2 regions of the Bradyrhizobium sp. ORS 111 genome follow, and region 2 is predicted to be linked to the other one. Evidence: riboswitches for the same ligand, from Rfam matches in the RefSeq annotation. Region 2 holds a riboswitch; the other holds the start of a gene.

Region 1 (9,939 bases), 1.6 Mb from region 2:
TAACCACTTTTGCTGATCGCGCTCTGCGCGATCTTCGGGAGCCGCGCCATGGTGTTTCCCTACCATGACGGATGCCAATTCCACGTGCGCAAGACGCAAGGGGGGCCTGCGCGATTGCGGGTGAACCTTCGCGCGCGTCTGTCGATCACAGCACGATACGAAATCCGGCTAGCGGAATTTCGTTACGCGCGAAAATGCTTCGAGAGTTTCAGGCCCTGCGCCTGGTAGTTCGAGCCGATGCGCTGGCCGTACAATGCGTCGGGACGCTCCAGCATGCGTTCATAGACGAGACGGCCGACAATCTGACCGTGCTCGAGGATGAACGGCACCTCGCGCGAGCGGACCTCGAGCACCGCACGCGCGCCCTTCCCGCCGGCGCCGGCGTAGCCGAAACCGGGATCGAAGAAGCCTGCATAGTGGACGCGGAATTCGCCGACCAGGGGATCGAACGGCACCATTTCCGCGGCGTAATCCGGCGGCACCTGCACGGCTTCCTTCGACGCCAGGATATAGAATTCGCCGGGATCGAGGATCAGGCTGCCGTCGGGGCGCGCCTTGATCGGCTCCCAGAAATCATCGACCGGATAGCCGCCGCGGCGATCGATGTCGACCACGCCGGTATGGCGCTTGGCGCGGTAGCCGACGAAGCCGTTCGAACTCTCTCCGGACAGATCGACCGAGAGCGCAACCCCCTGGGTGAGATCCGCATCGTCGATATCGACCAGCCGCTCGGCGGCATGCAGCGCGTCGAGCTCGTCGGCATCGAGCACCGCATCGCCGATCCGGAAGCGGACCTGGCTGAGCCGCGAGCCTTCGCGCAGCAACACGGGAAACGTCTTTGGGCTGATCTCGGCATAGAGCGGGCCGTGATAGCCGGCGCCGATCACGTCGAAGCGTCGGGTGCCGTCGGCAATCACGCGGGTGAACACGTCGAGCCGGCCGGTCGAGCTCTTGGGGTTCGCCGCAGCGACGATCTGCGGCGGCAGCGCGAGGCTCTCCAGCAGCGGAACGATATAGACGCAATTGGTCTCCAGCACCGCGCCATCGGAAAGGTCGATCTCGTGCAGCTTCAACTCGTCGATGCGCTCGGCGACGGTGGAGTCGGGCCCGGGCAAGAAGCTGGCACGGACCCGGTAGGCGATATCGCCAAGGCGCAGGTCGAGGCTCGCCGGCTGGATCTGGCTCTCGACAAAGTCATAGGCGGGCAGAATGAGCCCGGCATCCGCCATCTCCGCGATCATGCGGTCGGGCAGGATTCCATTGGCTTCGTCTTCCAGCTCGAATGACACGGTACGGGTCCCCTAGGATGGCCTGATCATATCCTGAACGGCCATCCAAAGCCCCAAAAACTGGGCTTTTAGGGGTTATCCGATGACCGCCTTGACGGAAAGGGCACGAGGGAATATCAGCAGCAGTTATCCCGTGGTGATTTGAGCCGGCCGGCTTGCAGCCACGTAAAATAAGTCGCTAAACAGGCCGGGGACAGTGTGATCCCGGCCTGTGGAGATTGCTCCAGGCCGGTTTTTTTGTGGCCATTTTCTTGAGGAAATGGCCACGTCGGAGGTCACATGTCTGAATCTGAAGCTACCCGCCGCTATCGCCCCGAAACCCGCCTGGTCCATGGCGGCACGCTGCGCTCGCAATTCGGCGAGACGTCGGAGGGGCTGTTTCTCACCCAGGGTTACGTCTACGACACCGCCGAGCAGTGCGAGGCACGCTTCAAGGGCCAGGACCCCGGCTTCATCTATTCGCGCTATTCCAACCCGACCCTCGCGATGTTCGAGCGTCGCATGATCGAGCTCGAGGGCGCGGAAGCCGCGCGCTCGACCGCGACCGGCATGGCCGCGGTGACCACCGCGATCCTGGCGCCGCTCAAGGCCGGCGATCACGTGGTTGCATCGAAGGCGCTGTTCGGCTCGTGCCTCTACGTGGTGCAGGACCTGTTGCCACGCTACGGCATCGAGACGACACTGGTCGACGGGCTCGATCTCGATCAGTGGCAGCGCGCCCTGCGGCCGAACACGAAATCCTTCTTCCTGGAGAGCCCGACCAATCCGACGCTCGACGTGCTGGATATTTCCGCAATCGCCAAGATCGCGCACAGCGGCGGCGCCCGCCTCATCGTCGACAACGTGTTCGCCACCCCGATCTGGCAGAGCCCGCTGTCACTCGGCGCAGACGTCGTGGTCTATTCCGCGACCAAGCACATCGACGGCCAGGGCCGCTGTCTCGGCGGCATCATCCTGTCGTCGGAAGCCTTCATCGCCGAGCACATTCACAATTTCATGCGCCAGACCGGCCCATCGCTGTCGCCGTTCAACGCCTGGGTGCTGCTGAAGGGGCTCGAGACGCTCGGCATCCGCGTCCGCGCGCAGACCGACAACGCAGCGAAGATCGCCGAAGCGCTGGCGAGGCATCCGAAGATCACGCGGCTGGTCTATCCCGGCCGCGCCGACCATCCGCAGGCCGAGACGGTGAAAAAGCAGATGGGAGCCGGCTCGACGCTGGTCGGCTTCGAGGTGAAGGGCGGCAAGGCCGGTGCCTTCCGCTGCCTCAATGCGCTGAAGATCTCGCGCATCTCCAACAATCTCGGCGATGCCAAGAGCCTAGTCACGCATCCGGCGACCACGACGCATCAGCGCCTGGCGCCGGAAGCCCGTGCCGAGCTCGGCATCAGCGAGGGCTTCATCCGCTTCTCGGCCGGGCTGGAGCATGCCGACGACCTGATCGAGGATTTCGAGCAGGCGCTGGAGAAGGTGTGAGGCTGACGTAGCAACCCTCCCTCTCGCGAACCGTCGTCCCTGCGAAAGCATGCGAAAGCAGGGACGACACTGATCTTGTAGCGGCCGGGCTGCTAAAGCCCCTTTTTCCTGCGCGAACTGACTGCCAATTTCTCAACCAGTTCACCCGTGATAGGGTTACTCACCGAGAACGTAACGCCGGTCTTGGTTGCCTTGAGTTTCAAAGCAGCAATCTCGTCCGCATGCGCAGCAATCGCACCCGGGTCGACATATAGGCCACATTGTTTGCTAAAGGCCGCATAGCCCGCGATGATCGTGTCTTCGATCTGAAATCCGGGCATATCGTATTTCATCACTTCTTTGGCGTCTGGCAGTGCCCGCGATAGCTGTGCACGCAGTTGGCCCAACATGGCGCGAAACGGTGCCGGTGCGGCAGCTATATAGGCGTCATGGTTATCCTTCTTTGCCATGCTGACAGTATGCCAGTTAGCATAGCCAAAGACAACGAATGGGGCTTTACGTCGCAGCCGTCGTGACGCCGCCGTCGATCACGATGGTCTGCCCCGTCATGAAGGTCGAGGCGTCGGAGGCAAGATAGGCCACCGCGCCCGCGATCTCGTGCGGCTCGCCGATGCGGCGCAGCGGCGACGACGCGGTGCGGCGCTTGAGGTTGTCCGGATCTTCCCACAGCGCGCGGGCGAAATCGGTCTTCACCAGGCCCGGCGCCACGCAATTGACGCGCACGCCTTTCGGACCCCACTCGCCCGCGAGACTGCGGCACAGCGCGAAATCCGCCGCCTTGGAGATGCCGTAGGCGCCGATCACCGTCGATCCGCGCAGGCCGCCGATCGAGGAGATGATCACGACCGAACCCTTGCCGCGTTCGGCCATCTGCGGGACTGCGAGCGCACAGAGCCAGATGTTGCTCTTGACGTTGGAGCCCATGATCTTGTCGAAGGCCTCGTCCTTGATGTCGAGCAGCGGGCCGTAATATGGATTCACCGCGGCGTTGCAGACCAGGGTGTCGATCTTGCCGTAGTGCTTGATCGTTCCGGAGATCAGCGCCTCGACCTCTTCGCGGCGCGAGATGTTGCAGGGGATGACGATCGCATCGCCGCCGGCCTTGTTGATGCCGTCGGCGACCTCCTTGCAGGCATCCGCCTTGCGCGAGGAGATCACGACCTTGGCGCCGAGTTGCGCCAGCAGCTCGGCCGACGCACGGCCGATGCCGCGGCTCGAGCCGGTGACGACGGCGACCTGGCCGGTGAGATCGAATGGCGTGTTCTTCATTGTTGATGCCTCCCTGACGACTGCAAATGACACGTCATGCGGCTTGACCCGCGCATCCATCTTTTTGAAAAGCGATGGGTTGCCGGGTCAAGCCCGGCAACGACAGCTCAGGTCAGCAGCCCGCCACCCTCACTGACACGGCGGAGGTGGTAGTCGGTGTCGCCGAGCGTGTTCTCGATCATGGTCAGCCGCTTGAAGTAGTGGCCGATCTTGGCCTCCATGGTCATGCCGATGCCGCCGTGGAGCTGGATCGACTGCTGGCCGACGAACTTCAAGGACTTGCCGACCTGCACCTTGGCCGCGGCGACCGCGGACGAACGCTCCTTGGCATCGTCGAAGTCGGACGCCATGGTCGCGAACATCGACATGCTGCGGGCCTGCTCCAGCGCCACGAACATGTCGGCGGCGCGGTGCTGCAGGCTCTGGAACGTGCCGATCGCGACGCCGAACTGCTTGCGCGTCTTGATGTACTCGACGGTGGTCTTCAGCGATTCATCCATCGCGCCGACGGCTTCCGCACAGAGAGCAGTGCGGGCCTCGTCTGCGACGCGCTCGATCAGCGGCAACGCGTTCTCGGGATCGCCGATCACAGCATCCGCACCGACCTCGACATTGGTGAAGGTGATGTCGGCTGCATGCAGGCCATCCTGCGTCGGATAGCCCTTCCGCGTGACGCCCTTGGCGTCGGCAGGCACCAGGAAGACACCGATACCGGCCTTGTCGCGCTGACCGCCCTTGGTGCGCGCGGTGACAACAAGCGTGTCGGCATTTTCACCGTTGAGCACGACGAACTTCTCGCCGTCGATCACCCAGCCGTCGCCCTTCTTCTTCGCCGTCGTAACGACATCATAGAGGTCGTAGCGCGAATTCTTCTCGAGCTGCGCGAAGCCGAAGGTCTTGCTGCCGTCGATGATGCCAGGGATGTACTTCGCCTTCTGCTCGGCCGAGCCGCCATGGCGTAGGAAGCCGCCGGCGATCACAACCGTCGCAAGATAGGGCTCGACAACCAGCGCCTTGCCGAGCGCTTCCATCACGATCATGGTCTCGACCGCGCCGGCGCCGAAACCGCCATCGGCTTCCGCGAAGGGCAGGCCGAGCAGCCCCTGCTCGGCGAGCCGGCCCCAGATGGCTTTGCTCCAGCCACCCTTCTCCTTCATGTACTTCTTGCGTGCATCGAAGTCGTAAGCGTCGGCAAGAAGCCCGTCGACGCTGTCTTTGAGAAGCCGCTGCTCCTCGGTCAGATCAAAATCCATTTTTCCATCTCTCCAAAATCACGCGGGCGCAGTTGCGGCCCGGATCTCCCCTCGTCATCCCCGCGAAGGCGGGGATCCAGTACTCCGCGACGCTCATTGGGAAATCACGACCGCCGCGGCGTACTGGGTCCCCCGCACCAGTGCGCAATTGCGCGCAAGGCGGGGGACGACAGCTAACGTGTGGCTTAAAGCCCCAGCACCGCCTTGCTGATGATGTTGCGCTGGATCTCGTTGGAGCCGCCGTAGATCGAAACCTTGCGGTTGTTGAAGTAGCTCGGCGCGATCTGCGCGGTCCAATCCATGCTCTCGTTGGAGCCGGCGTCGCCATGCTCGTCATAGGGCGCAGCGAACGGACCGATCACCTCCATCAGAAGCTCGGTGGTGGTCTGCTGGATTTCCGAGCCCTTGATCTTGAGCACCGAGGACGCCGGATTGGGCTTGCCCTTGCCGTGCTTGCCCTCGTCGGCGACGACGCGGAGCTGGGTGAGCTCGAGCGCCTTCAGCTCGATCTCGCACGCGGTGAGCTTCTCGCGGAACGCCGGATCCTCGATGACGGGACGGCCGCCGGCCTCGACCTTGGATGCCAGCGCGCGGATGCGGCGCAGCCGCTCCTTCGACACGCCGACCCGGGCGATGCCGGTACGCTCATTGCCGAGCAGGAATTTGGCGTAATCCCAACCCTTGTTCTCCTCGCCGATCAGGTTCTCATAGGGCACCTCGACATCATCGAAGAACACCTCGTTGACCTCATGGCCGCCGTCGATGGTTTGGATCGGACGTACGGTGACGCCCTTCGACTTCATGCTGAACACGATGAAGGAGATGCCCATCTGCTTCTTCGCCGTCGGATCGGTGCGGCAGAGGCAGAAGATCATGTCGGCGTGCTGGGCCAGGGTGGTCCAGGTCTTCTGGCCGTTGATGATCCACTTGTCGCCCTTGCGCTCGGCCTTGGTCTTCAGCGAGGCGAGGTCCGAGCCCGAGCCCGGCTCCGAGAAGCCCTGGCACCACCAATCGTCGACATTGGCGATACGCGGCAGATACCTCTTCTTCTGCTCCTCATTGCCGAACGTGTAGATCACCGGGCCGACCATGCTGACGCCGAAGGCGAGCGGCTGCGGCGCCGGATAGGACTGCAGCTCCTCGTTGAAGATGTAATGCTGCACCGAGGTCCAGCCGGTGCCGCCGTATTCCTTCGGCCAGTGGGTGACGCCCCAGCCCTTCTTGTTCAGGATGCGCCACCAGGTGACCATCTCGTCCTTCGACAGATGGCGGCCTTCCTGCAGCTTGCGGCGCGTTTCCGGCGGCACGTTGTTCTTGAAGAACTCCCGCACCTCCTCACGAAACGCTATCTCTTCCTTGGTAAAAGCGAGATCCATCGGATCCTCCTTTGAAAGTTCAATAAGTTCGCAACTCGCTCGCCGTCGTCCCTGCGAAAGCAGGGACCCATAACCGCCGGCCATCGCAACTGGCAAAGCCGGCTGCCGCTTGTGCCTTTTGCAGGGGCCGCGGCGTATGGGTCCCGGCTCGCGCTTCGCTTGGCCGGGACGACGGAATGACTGCAACAGCTCGAACAGGCCCGGTCATGAGCGAGACACCGATGCGTGCTGCGATTGAGACGTCTTCGGCTGCTGCTGCCGCAGTTCGTGGCGCGACAGCTTGCCGACCGGCGTGCGCGGCAATTCGGCGACGAATTCCAGCGCGGCCGGCAGCTCGTGCTTGCCGACCTTGCCAGTGAGGAACGCGCGGAGCTCGTCGAGCGAGAACGGCTTTTCGCCGTCGCGCAGCTTGATGAAGGCCTTTGCCGCTTCGCCGCGGTAATCGTCTGATATGCCGATCACGATCACCTCCTGCACGGCCGGATGCGTGTAGATCGCCTGCTCGATCATCTGCGGATAGACGTTGAAGCCGCCGGAGATGATCATGTCCTTCTTGCGATCGACCAGATAGAAATAGCCGTCGGCATCCATGTAACCGATGTCGCCGGTGAGAAAGCGGTCGCCGACGAAGGCCTCCGCAGTCTCCTGCGGCCGGTTCCAGTAACCCTTGGTCACGTTCGGACCGCGAATGCGGATCTCGCCGACCCCGCCGACCGGCATCACCTTGGTGGAGTCCTCGAGCGACACAACGTCGAGTTCGATGCCAGGCAGCATCAGCCCGATCGAGCCCGGCTTCTCCGGCCCTTCCTTCGGATGGCCGGTGCCGGGTGAGCAGGTCTCGGTCATGCCCCAGCCGCTCTTCAGCTTCATGCCGACGCGGCGCTCGAAGATCTTGGCGACCTCGACCGGCAGCGGCGCGCCGCCGGAGCCGGCGACCACAAGCGAAGACAGATCGCGCTTGTCGAGATCGGGAAGTGCTGCGATCGCGATCCACATCGTCGGCACGCCGGGGAAAACAGTCGCGCGTTTGACCTCGATGTCGCGCATCACGGCCTCGACATCGAAGCGCTGGTGCAGCGAGATCAGATGACCGCGGCGGATCACCGACAGCAGCACGACGGTCAGCGCGTAGATGTGGAACAGCGGCAGCACGCAGATCACGCGCTCGATCGCATTGCGTTCGAGCCGGCCCGGCTTGCCCCAGACATCGTAGATCGAGACCGCCGCCGTGAGATTGCCGTGGCTCAGCATCGCACCCTTCGGCAAACCAGTGGTGCCGCCGGTATATTGCAGCAGCGCGACGTCCTCGACGTCGACCGCGGGCCATTGCGCCGGCTTGGTCGCACCCTCAATGAATTGCTTATGAGTAATGATCGCGGGATTGTCGGGCAACGCGGTTTGCGCCGTGCCGACCTTGCCCCAATGATCGTCCTCGCAGACGATCAGACGGTCGAGCAGACCCTTGGCGAGGAACTTCAGCGCGGTCGGCAACAGCGCCGACAAATTGCTGGTGACGAGCACCCGCGCGCCGGAGTCGGACAGTTTGTGCGACAGCGCGATCTCGCCATCGAGCGGCGACAGATGCACGACGCGAGCGCCTGCTTTCAGCGCGCCGAAGAAATTGATCGGATGATCGGGCGTGTTGCCGAGAAACAGCGCGACCGATGCGCCCTTGCCGTAGCCCGCGCGCAGGAAGGCGCTGGCGGCGGTTTCGACAAGAGCCTCCAGCTCGCTGTAGCTAATCGGCCGGTCGCGGAATTCGATCACAGGACGCGCACCGAATTCGCCGGCTGCAGTTGAGAGCAGGTCCGGCAGCGTGCCGCGCGCGATCTCGTCGCTCCAGTGCACGCCCTTCGGATAATACTGTTCGCCGGGATAGATCATGAAGCTTCTAAATTCCGTGAGGGGACCCCGCTGCGCGGGCTCCCCTCCCCCTTGCGGGGAGGGGTTGGGGAAGGGGGCCCACACGGGCAGTCCCGTTGCGGCCACCCCTCTCCCTGCCTCTCCCCCGCAAGGGGGGAGGGACGGAGAGACAGAGCCGCATGTCGGCATCAAGCCGCCTTCGACGGCGCGGCGAGCGAGGCGAAGGTCTTGCCCTCGTCCGCGAGTTTCTTGAGCAGCGGCGCCGGCTCGAGCGAAGGATCGTTGGTCTCCTTGGCATAGAAGGCGAGACGATCGGCGATATGCTTCAGGCCCACGGTGTCGGCCCAGAACATCGGGCCACCGCGATAGATCGGCCAGCCGTAGCCGTACAACCAGACCACGTCGATGTCGCTCGGCCGCGCCGCGATGCCCTCGGCAAGGATCTTCGCGCCCTCGTTGATCATCGGGTACATCATGCGCTCGAGGATCTCGTCGTCGGTCACCACGCGCTTCTTGCGGCCAAGGCGGGCCAGCGTCTCGTCGATCAGCTTCTCAACCTCCGGATCAGGCAGCGCCGCGCGCGAGCCCGGCTCGTACTTGTAGTAACCCTTGCCGGTCTTCTGGCCGAAGCGGCCGGCTTCGCACAGCGCATCCGCGATCTCGGACTTGATGCCGCGGTCCTTGCGCGAGCGCCAGCCGATGTCGAGGCCGGCCAGATCGCCCATCGCGAACGGGCCCATCGGCATGCCGAACTTGGTCACGACGGCGTCGACCTGCTGCGGCAACGCGCCCTCGAACAACAGCTTCTCGGCTTGCTTGCCACGCTGCGCCAGCATGCGGTTGCCGACGAAACCGTCGCAGACGCCGACCACCGCCGGCACCTTGGCGATCTTGCGGGCGATCGAGACGGCCGTGACCAGCGCGTCCGGCGCGGTCTTGTCGGCGCGCACGATCTCGCACAGCTTCATCACGTTGGCCGGCGAGAAGAAGTGCATGCCCAGCACGTCCTGCGGACGCTTGGTTTCCTTCGCGATCTCGTCGATGTTCAGATACGAGGTGTTGGAGGCAAGCACCGCGCCGGGCTTGGCGTATTGATCGAGCTTGCCGAACACTTCCTTCTTGACCGCCATGGTCTCGAACACCGCTTCGATCACCAGGTCAGCATCCTTGACGTTCTCGAGACCGACCACGCCGTTGATCAACGCCATCCGCTTGGCCGGGGCGTCGGCCGGGATGCCGCCGCGCGCCGCGGTCGCCTCGTAGTTCTTCTGCATGATGCCCATGCCGCGCTTGAGCTGCTCCTCGCCGGTCTCGATCAGCGTGACCGGGATGCCGGCGTTGGCAAACGACATCGCGATGCCGCCGCCCATGGTGCCGGCGCCGATGATGGCGACGCGCGAGACGTTGCGCGATTTG
Region 2 (9,939 bases):
CGAGCTCGATCTTGCGATCCTCGAGCAGCTTGGTGAGCCGCGCGAACTGGATCTCGACGATCCGGCCCATCTCGCTCTTTTGCAACCGGTGGAACAGGATGATCTCGTCGATGCGGTTCAGGAACTCCGGCCGGAAATGCGAACGCACGACGCCCATCACCTGGTCGCGGACCGCGGACGTGTCCTCGCCCTCCGGCTGGTTCACCAGGAATTCCGAACCGAGGTTCGATGTCATGATAATCAGCGTGTTGCGGAAGTCGACGGTGCGGCCCTGGCCGTCGGTCAGACGGCCGTCATCGAGCACCTGCAGCAGCACGTTGAACACGTCGGGATGCGCTTTCTCGATCTCGTCGAACAGCACGACCTGATAGGGCCTGCGCCGCACGGCTTCGGTCAGAGCTCCGCCCTCGTCGTATCCGACATAGCCGGGAGGCGCGCCGATCAGTCGCGAGACCGAGTGCTTCTCCATGAACTCGGACATATCGAGGCGCACCATTGCGGTCTCATCGTTGAACAGGTCAGCGGCGAGCGCCTTGGTCAGCTCCGTCTTGCCGACGCCCGTAGGGCCCAAGAACATGAACGAGCCGGTCGGCCGGTTCGGATCCTGCAGGCCGGCACGCGCACGGCGCACGGCGGTTGCCACCGCATGAACGGCCTCGGCCTGACCGACAACGCGCTTGGCAAGCGAATCCTCCATTCTCAGGAGCTTGTCCTTTTCGCCCTCGAGCATCTTGTCGACCGGCACGCCGGTCCAGCGCGAGACGACCTGCGCGATGTGGTTGGCGGTCACCGCCTCCTCCATCATCCCGCTGTCGTTCTGCTTGCCGCTCTCCTTGGCCTCGATCTCGGCAAGCTTCTTCTCCAGCTCAGGAATCCGGCCATAGGCCAGTTCGCCCGCCTTCTGGAATTCGCCGCGGCGCTGCGCGTTGGCGAGTTCGACGCGGAGCGCATCGAGCTCGCTCTTCAGTTTCTGTGCATTGGAGAGCTTGTTCTTCTCCGCGCTCCAGCGCGCCGTTAGCGCCGCCGACCTCTCCTCGAGTTCGGCGAGCTCCTTCTCTAGCGTCTGCAGGCGGCTCTTGGAGCCGGCATCGCTCTCCTTCTTCAGCGCCTCCTGCTCGATCTTGAGCCGGATGATGTCGCGGTCGAGCGAATCGAGCTCTTCCGGTTTGGAATCGACCTGCATCTTCAGCCGCGCCGCCGCCTCGTCCATCAGGTCGATGGCCTTGTCGGGCAGGAAGCGGTCGGTGATGTAGCGGTTCGACAGCGTGGTCGCGGCCACCAACGCGGAGTCAGTGATGCGGACGCCGTGATGCTGCTCGTACTTGTCCTTCAGGCCGCGCAGAATCGAGATCGTGTCCTCGACGGTGGGCTCGCTGACGTAGATCGGCTGGAACCGCCGCGCCAGCGCGGCATCCTTCTCGACATGCTTGCGATATTCGTCGAGCGTGGTTGCGCCGATGCAGTGCAGCTCGCCGCGGGCGAGCGCCGGCTTCAACAGGTTGGACGCGTCCATCGCGCCGTCGGCCTTGCCGGCGCCGATCAGCGTGTGCATCTCGTCGATGAACAGGATGATGCCGCCCTCGGCGGACGAGACCTCCTGCAGCACCGCCTTCAGCCGCTCCTCGAACTCGCCGCGATATTTCGCGCCGGCAATCAGCGCGCCCATGTCGAGCGACAGGAGCTTCTTGTCCTTCAGGCTCTCAGGCACATCTCCATTGAGGACGCGCAACGCCAGGCCCTCGACGATCGCGGTCTTGCCGACACCGGGCTCACCGATCAGCACCGGGTTGTTCTTGGTTCGCCGCGACAGCACCTGGATGGTGCGGCGGATCTCCTCGTCGCGGCCGATCACCGGATCGAGCTTGCCGTCGCGCGCAGCCTGGGTCAGGTCGCGAGCATATTTCTTCATCGCGTCATAGGCGTTTTCGGCGGTCGCCGAATCTGCCGTGCGGCCCTTGCGCAGCGCTTCAATCGCCGCGTTCAGGCTCTGCGGCGAGACGCCGCCCTTGCTCAGGATGGTTGCGACCTCGCTGTTCTTCTCGAGCGCGAGCCCGAGCAGCAGCCGCTCGACGGTGACGAAGCTGTCGCCGGCCTTGTCGGCAGCCTTCTCGGCCGCATCGAAGGCGCGCGCCAGCTCCGGAGACAGGTAGACCTGCCCGGCACCGCTTCCCGACACTTTCGGCAGCTTGTTCAGCGCCTCTTCGGTCGCTTTCAGGATCGCTCTGGAATTGCCGCCGGCGCGGTCGATCAGACCGCCGGCGAGCCCCTCGCTATCGTCCAGCAGCACTTTCAGCAGATGCAACGGCGAGAACTGCTGGTGGCCATCGCGCATTGCGAGCGACTGGGCAGACTGGATGAATCCGCGCGCACGCTCGGTGTACTTCTCAATGTTCATTCGTTTTCCCTCGGCCTGCCGTCACCACCCGGGGCGCGATCAGCAAAAGTGGGCACCGGTTTTGCGTCCGATCGCGCCCAAACCTTTAGGTTTGCGCGTGGTCTTGTCGCGAAACCGCACACACTTTCGCGGACCACGCGCGAAGGCATGACAACGGCATCTTCATTGGGTTTCCGCGGGCCGCGTTGACTTCCTCAACCAGCCTCTGGTCGTCGCCATCATTTCTTAGGCTTGCCGCAGATGTGGGCACTTGGTTCCAAAACGGAAGAGCCACAGCCTGTGATTTCGCCCGGTCGAGCTCAGCGCCGCACGATGGCGACGAGGTAGCGGCAGGACTGAGCACTCTCATTACGGAAGACGATGTCCGACGGCGGGCCAAGCTCGATACGGTCGCCCGCAGCGAGCTCGTGACGGACCGCTCCCTCCATCAGGATGAGGCGGCCGTCGATGACCCAGACCACCTGACGGATCAGATGATAGGCGCTGGCGGGGAAACCGACCTCCTGCGCGGCCGGAAGCTCGATCTCGACCAGCTCCAGTGGATTGGCAGGATGCAGGAACACCTGTCGCCGCAGATAGGCCGCCTTCGGATCGCGCCAGATCGGCTGATCGTTGGCGCGCTGCAGGCGGGAGCCTGCTGGCACTGTCGTCTCGAACAGCGCGGCCATGGTCAGGCCATAGGCCGTCGCAATCCGCGACAGCGTCGCCGCCGTCGGGCTCGCCTCGGCCCGCTCGATCTTGCTGAGCATGGCCTTGGACACGCCAGCCCGGCCGGCAAGCTCCGCAAGCGACCAGCCACGACCCTCCCGCTCGGCGCGCACGCGCCGTCCCAGGGTTTCGTCGGCCTTGTCCTCTATAATTGACATGTCGTCTTATATAGTAGACGATCAGGTTCATTCAAGAGGTCCGATCGAGGAACCCGCAATGACCATCCGCCCCGCCACCGAGCACGACATCCCTGCGATCACCGCGATCTACAACGAGGCGGTCGCCAACTCGAACGCGGTCTGGACGGAGCAGCAGGTCAGCGAGGCCGAACGGCTGGGGTGGATGAAGGCAAGACAGGCGCTCGGATATCCGGTGCTGGTCGCCGCCGAGGGACCAACTGTCCTCGGCTATGGCACATTCGGCGACTTCCGGGCTTGGCCGGGCTACCGCTACAGCGTCGAGCACAGCGTCTATATCCATGCCGACCACCGCGGCCGTGGACTCGGGCGCTTGATCGTCGAAGAGCTGGCGGTCGCCGCAACCGCGCTTGGCAAGCACGTCCTGATCGCCGGGATCGACGGTGGCAATCAGGCCTCGCTCCGGCTGCATGCCGACATGGGCTTCGTCGAGGTGGCGCGGATGCCGGAGATCGGCCGCAAGTTCGGCCGCTGGCTCGATCTCGTGTTCATGCAGCGCGTGCTGGACGCACCCGGAGCTGCGCGCGGCGACTAGCCGTTTTCCTGTTCCCGGAGGTTCTCGTCGCGCCTCAAACAGGTTAGATGGGGCAGATGGACAACACGCATACCTCCGCCGCCAGGATCGCCGGCATCTACCGCTATCCCGTCAAGGGCCTCACGCCCGAACCCCTGCCCCATGCGGAGCTCAGGACAGGCCAGACGCTGCGGTCCGACCGACGCTACGCGATCGAGAACGGCCCGAGTGGCTTCGATCCAGCGGCGCCGAACTGGCTGCCCAAGCCGCACTTCCTGATGCTGCAGCGGGACGAGTGGCTGGCGCCGCTGCGGGCCCATTTCGACGATGACAGCCACGTGCTCACGCTGCGGCGAGATGGCGCCGTGGTGGCCCAAGGCGATCTCGAGACGGCAGAAGGCCGTGTGGCGATCGAGCGCTATTTCGCCGCTCAACACGCCGGTGAGATCAAGGGACCGCCCAAGGTGCTGACGAGCCCCGGCCACAGCTTCTCCGACGTCGCACGCAAGGTGGTCTCGATCATCAATCTCGCGAGCCTGCGCGCGATCGAGACCATGGTGCAGGCGCCGGTCCATCCGTTGCGCTTTCGCGCCAACCTGTATGTCGATGGCTGGCCTGCCTGGCATGAGGCCGGCCTGCTCGACCAGACCATCGCGATCGGCAGCGCGCGGGCCAAGGTGGTGAAGCGCATCACCCGCTGCGCCGCGGTCAATGTCGATCCCGACACCGGCGTGCGCGACCTCTCTATTCCGAACATGCTGATGCAGCGCTTCGGCAACAACGAATGCGGTGTCTACGCCGAGATCATCGGCGACGGCAGTGCGGCCATCGGCGACACCATTGCCGCCGAACAGCCGACGCTGGTTTAGGTGCTTCTCGTAATCGCGCAGGATGGGTAGAGCGCAGCGAAACCCATCACCCCTTTTGTCGTTGCTCTACCCACCCCACTCCAACTCAGTTCGTCGGCATCACGTAGGCATAGATCCGGCCGCGTGACACCGGCGCTTCGCGGACGCGGTTGCCGTTGTTGCCCGAGATCATGATCGGATTGCCCTTGGCATCGATGCCGGTGATGATGCCGACATGACCGCCGCCGCGGCGGCTCATCACAGCGATGGCGCCGACCTGTGGTCCGGAAACGCGCTGGCCGTAATGGGCGAACGAGCTCGCCATGTCGGAGCCGGTGCCACGATAGCCCGACCCCTTCAGCACCATGTTCATGAAGCGCGCGCACCACAGGCTCGAGCGGCTGGTCGGATTGCCGCCGAGATAGCGACGTGCCTCGGCCACGAGACCGGACGAACCGAAGCTGCTTGTTTCGGTCGCGGCGACCGTGTCCGGCGTCACGCTGGCGTTGGCATCGGCGAGATCACGGCTCTGCATCCGCGCGACGCCGCGCTCCCAGCGCGAAAGGCGCGATGCATGCCGATAGTGATGATGGGCGGCGTGGTGGCGCGCGTGATGGCCGGCATGGGCCGAATGCGGGTGACGTGAATGGTGTGGACGGGCGGAAGCAGGAGCGGCGGAAACGAAGGCGAGAGCAAGCGAACCCAGAGCCAGCGCGACGAGACGAAGCGACCGGCAATACGCAAACAACTGAATCATACTTTCACGAGATCCTCTGTGATACCCCCATCCCCACGGTGTTCCCTGGGGAACACGGTGTGGTTTGAAAATCGAGATGTGGCGAAAGGAAGGCTGCATGCGGCACTGCGGAAACGATCTCTGGGTCATTCCGCGCAGATCTAACGACGCGCAGAATTCCAGAATTGCCGCGCATTGCAGCTTGGGAAATTAATTGCAAATCTAGCGCCGCCTACGGGAAGGAAATTCAGATGCCAGCGGCCGTCACGAAAGATAATGTCCGCCTCCATTTCGAAGAGGCGGGTAGCGGGAGCCCGATCATTTTCCTGCATGAGTTCGCCGCGGACCACACCAATTGGGAGCCGCAGATGCGGTATTTCTCCCGCGGCCACCGCTGCATCGCCTATTCCGCGCGCGGCTACACGCCGTCGGACGTGCCGCCGAACGCCGACGTCTATACGTACCGGCATTTCTATACCGACGCGCTTGCGGTGCTCGACCACCTCGGCATCGCCAAAGCGCATTTCGTCGGCCTTTCGATGGGCTCTTATTCGTCATTGCAGGTTGCTCTCAACGCGCCGGAGCGCGCACTCTCGATGACACTGGCCGCTGTCGGCTCCGGCTCCAGCCTGGAGAATCTCGACGCTTTCCGCGCGCAGTGCCGCGCCAATGCCGAGCAGTATGAGGCGATCGGCTCGGTCGAGGTCGCGAAGGTCACGCGCGAGGCGCCAAGCCGGATTCCGTTTCTGCTGAAGGACCCGCGCGGGCATGCCGATTTCTACGCGGCGCTGGCCCGACATGACGCCAAAGGATCCGCCAACACGATGCGCAGCTTCCAAGGCGGCCGCCCCTCGATCTACACCATGACCGAGGCGATCCGGCGCGTGCCGACGCCGGCACTGATCCTGTGCGGCGACGAGGACGACAATTGCATCGAACCCAGCATGTTCCTCAAGAAGCATCTGCCGGCGGCAGGCCTCGCTTTCTTCCCGAAGTCGGGCCACGTGCTCAATCTCGAGGAGCCCGCGCTGTTCAACGAGATGGTGGAACGCTTCATCGCGCTGGTCGAGGCCGGCCGCTGGCCGGTGCGCGATCCGCGCTCGCTGGTGGCAGTATCGGTTTGACAGATCGTCAGTGCGAGCCACCCGGTCGGCGCGGAGCGCCGCCGGATGACAGGCTCCGCGAAGCATTCCATTCGCCCGCACATGCGGAGAGATGGATTGCTTCGCCACTTCGCTCCTCGCAATGACGGCAGCTATTTCACACCGCCCCGGCTCAGCAGGAACACGCCCTGTTCGCCGAACATGTTCCAGACCCACCAGGGCAGATTGAGCGGCACCGGACGGCCGTAAAGATCGAGCGCCACCGCGCGCTCCATCTTGACGTTGATCTCGTCGCAGAGCTGCACGAAGTCCTTGATGGTGCAGAAATGGATGTTGGCGGTGTCGTACCAGGTCGCCGGCAGGTTCTCGGTGCGCGGCATGTGGCCGCCGATCAGGAGCTGCAACCGCATCTTCCAGAATCCGAAATTCGGGAACGAGACGATCGCGCGATGACCGATGCGCAGCAGATTCTCCAGCACCACTTTCGGCTGCCGCGTCGCCTGCAGGGTCTGCGACAGGATCACGTAGTCGAAGGCGTCGTCGGGATAGTTGGCGAGGTCGGTGTCGGCATCGCCTTGCACCACCGCGAGCCCCTTGGCGACGCAGCGGTTGACGCCCTCGCGCGACAGCTCGATGCCGCGGCCGTCGATGCCGCGGCTCTCCAGCAGCTCCAAGAGGTCGCCGTCGCCGCAGCCAACATCGAGCACGCGCGAACCCGAAGCCACCATGTCGGCAACCAGCAGATGGTCCGTGCGGAAGCTTCCGGTGCGCTCGTGCTCGACGCCCGGCAGCGGCAGGGTTTGCTGGATGCTCATGACTGGCCCTCGCCATCCTTAAGCCCGCGCGCCTTGCCCGCGGCCTGCAGAAAGGCGCGCGCGATGTCGAAGAATTCCGGCACGTCGAGCAGGAACGCGTCGTGGCCCTTGTCGGTCTCGATTTCGGCAAACGACACCCGCGCATTGGACGCATTCAGCGCATGCACCAGTGTGCGCGATTCCGAGGTGGGAAATAGCCAGTCGCTGGTGAACGACACCACGCAGAAGCGCGTCTTGATGCCGGTGAACGCATTCGCCAGCACGCCGTTGTGGTCGGCGGCGATGTCGAAATAATCCATCGCACGCGTCAGATAGAGATAGCTGTTGGCGTCGAAGCGCTCGACGAACGACGAACCCTGGTAGCGCAGATAGCTCTCGACCTGAAAATCGGCGTCGAACGAGAAGGTCGGCAGCTCGCGATCTTGCATCCGGCGTCCGAACTTGCGGTGCAGGGCGGCGTCCGACAGATAGGTGATGTGCGCAGCCATCCGCGCCACCGCCAGCCCGCGATGCGGCAGGGTGTGGTTCTCGGCGTAGCGGCCCTGATGCCAGTTCGGATCGGCCATCACGGCTTGCCGGCCCAACTCGTGGAAGGCGATGTTCTGTGCCGAATGACGCGTCGCGCAGGCGCTCGGCAGTGCGGAGAAGACCCGCTCTGGATAGGCCACTGTCCATTGCAGCACCTGCATGCCCCCCATCGAGCCGCCGACGACACAGAACAGCATGTCGATGCCGAGCCGATCGATCAGCATCGCCTGCGCGCGCACCATGTCGGGGATCGTCACGACCGGAAAATCCAGCCCCCACGGCTTGCCGGTGGCCGGGTTGGTCGAGGCCGGACCGGTCGAGCCCATGCAGCCGCCGATGACGTTGGCGCAGATGATGAAGTAGCGGTCGATGTCGAGTGGCAGGCCGCGGCCGACCATGTTCTCCCACCAGCCGGGCTTGCCGGTCATCGGGTGGACATTGGCGACATGCTGATCGAGCGTCAGCGCGTGGCAGATGAGGATAGCGTTGGAGCGGTCGGCGTTGAGCTCGCCATAGGTCTGGTAGGCGATCTGGAACGGTGCGAGGTCGACACCGCAATCGAGCTTCAGCGGCTGATCCATGCCGAACTTCGCCACCAACGACGACGGATGATCGGCCTCATGGGCGCGATCACCACTGTTGATCGAAGGGCTCGGTATCGGACGCACGTTGCTCATTTAGGCGACCCCGCCTCCGCGCGGGAGGCCTCGAACAGAAATCAGGCCATAAAAAACCCGGCCTGAACAAAGGTTCGGCCGGGAGCTGATCTGTCCCCGGCCTGTTTAGCGAGTTGTTTAACGTGGCTGCAAGCCGGCCGGCTCAAATGACCACGGAAGTCGAGGGAAACTAGTCTTTGAACCCCGCGTCGTCAAGATTGGCCTCGCCCGCCCCATGGTTAACCCCGATCGCGCAAGGCACGCCTGCGACGTTTCTCTTTGCTTTCGGCGGCGGTCTTTCCTAATCAGGGACGTCGTCATCGGGCCGCCCGGATCACAAGGTTTTCAGATGTCCAACCCACCCCCGTCGCCGCCTTCGCTGCAGGACCTGCGCAAGGAGATCGACGCCATCGACGAGCAGGTCCACCGCCTGCTGATGGCGCGCGGCGACATCATCGACCGCCTGATCCAGGTCAAGAAAACCCAGGAGGTCGGCTCGGCCTTCCGCCCGGCACGCGAGGCTAGCATGATGCGCGAGCTGGTGAAGCGCCATCACGGCATCCTGCCGCTCGACACCATCGAGAGCATCTGGCGCGTCATCATCTCGACCTTCACTTACGTACAGGCGCCGTTCTCGGTGCATGCCGATGTCTCGGTCGGCGAGTCCGCGATGCGGGATTCGGCGCGATTCCATTTCGGCTTTGTGGTGCCCTATGTCGCACATTTCAACGCGCAAGCCGCGGTCGATGCGGTGGCGAAATCCAAGGGCGACCTCGCGCTGGTCTCGGCGATCGCAAGCCGCACGCCGTGGTGGAACGCGCTCGAAGCGGATGGGGCGCCGAAGATCATCGCGCGGCTGCCGTTCCTCGAGCGCGCCGACCATCCTGCCGCGCTGCCGGTGTTCCTGGTCTCGCGGGTCGCCGACGATGCCATGGTGACGGAAGTCCAGATGTGGAGCGTGCGCGTCTCCGGCTGGAACGCAGACGTCGCGCGCGCGCTGGCGCCGCTCGCTGAAATCGTCGCGGTGCCCGACACCGCCTTCGACGGCGCGGCGCTGCTCATCTCGGTCGCAGGGACCGGCTTCGAGGCGATCAAGCTCGCCTTGATCGAGGCCGGCGCCTCGGTCCGCTCGTCGGCCCTCGTCGGCAGCCACGCAACGCGCTATACGGTGCCTCCTGGCAGGCCGGCCAGAAGCTAGACCGACCGCCTCTATACTTGTTTTGACACGTTTCCTTGCGCGAACTGGTATCCAGTTCGCTGGAAAACGCTCTGTCCGGAGTTGATGATGTCCCGCCCCGTGCCGAACCCCGGCATCCTCGATATTGCGCCCTACGCGCCGGGCAAGAGCCCGGTGCCGGAACCGGGGCGCAAGGTGTTCAAGCTGTCGGCCAACGAGACGCCGTTCGGCCCGTCGCCGAAGGCGATCGCGGCCTACAAGC

What was found. Region 2 has a riboswitch for S-adenosylmethionine ahead of P6U30_RS34305 (homoserine O-acetyltransferase). Riboswitches for the same ligand answer to the same signal wherever they lie in the genome.
Region 1: it holds a riboswitch for S-adenosylmethionine, as region 2 does, so the genes downstream of both, P6U30_RS04550 (O-succinylhomoserine sulfhydrylase) here and P6U30_RS34305 (homoserine O-acetyltransferase) in region 2, are expected to answer to the same signal.

Annotation. Positions count from the first base shown of each region.
Region 1 is NZ_CP120701.1:990,322-1,000,260, reverse strand. It holds gene P6U30_RS04555 (2'-deoxycytidine 5'-triphosphate deaminase) at 183-1,241, opposite strand; SAM riboswitch at 1,413-1,492, shown strand; gene P6U30_RS04550 (O-succinylhomoserine sulfhydrylase) at 1,569-2,762, shown strand; gene P6U30_RS04545 (iron chaperone) at 2,855-3,211, opposite strand; gene P6U30_RS04540 (SDR family NAD(P)-dependent oxidoreductase) at 3,258-4,031, opposite strand; gene pimD (pimeloyl-CoA dehydrogenase small subunit) at 4,139-5,284, opposite strand; gene pimC (pimeloyl-CoA dehydrogenase large subunit) at 5,470-6,660, opposite strand; gene pimA (dicarboxylate--CoA ligase PimA) at 6,865-8,544, opposite strand; gene P6U30_RS04520 (3-hydroxyacyl-CoA dehydrogenase NAD-binding domain-containing protein) at 8,712-9,939, opposite strand, start outside.
Region 2 is NZ_CP120701.1:7,413,588-7,423,526, forward strand. It holds gene clpB (ATP-dependent chaperone ClpB) at 1-2,395, opposite strand, end outside; gene P6U30_RS34275 (helix-turn-helix domain-containing protein) at 2,695-3,261, opposite strand; gene P6U30_RS34280 (GNAT family N-acetyltransferase) at 3,320-3,835, shown strand; gene P6U30_RS34285 (MOSC domain-containing protein) at 3,892-4,683, shown strand; gene P6U30_RS34290 (TIGR02594 family protein) at 4,769-5,419, opposite strand; gene P6U30_RS34295 (alpha/beta fold hydrolase) at 5,650-6,522, shown strand; gene metW (methionine biosynthesis protein MetW) at 6,654-7,316, opposite strand; gene P6U30_RS34305 (homoserine O-acetyltransferase) at 7,313-8,521, opposite strand; SAM riboswitch at 8,606-8,685, opposite strand; gene P6U30_RS34310 (chorismate mutase) at 8,850-9,698, shown strand; gene hisC (histidinol-phosphate transaminase) at 9,786-9,939, shown strand, end outside.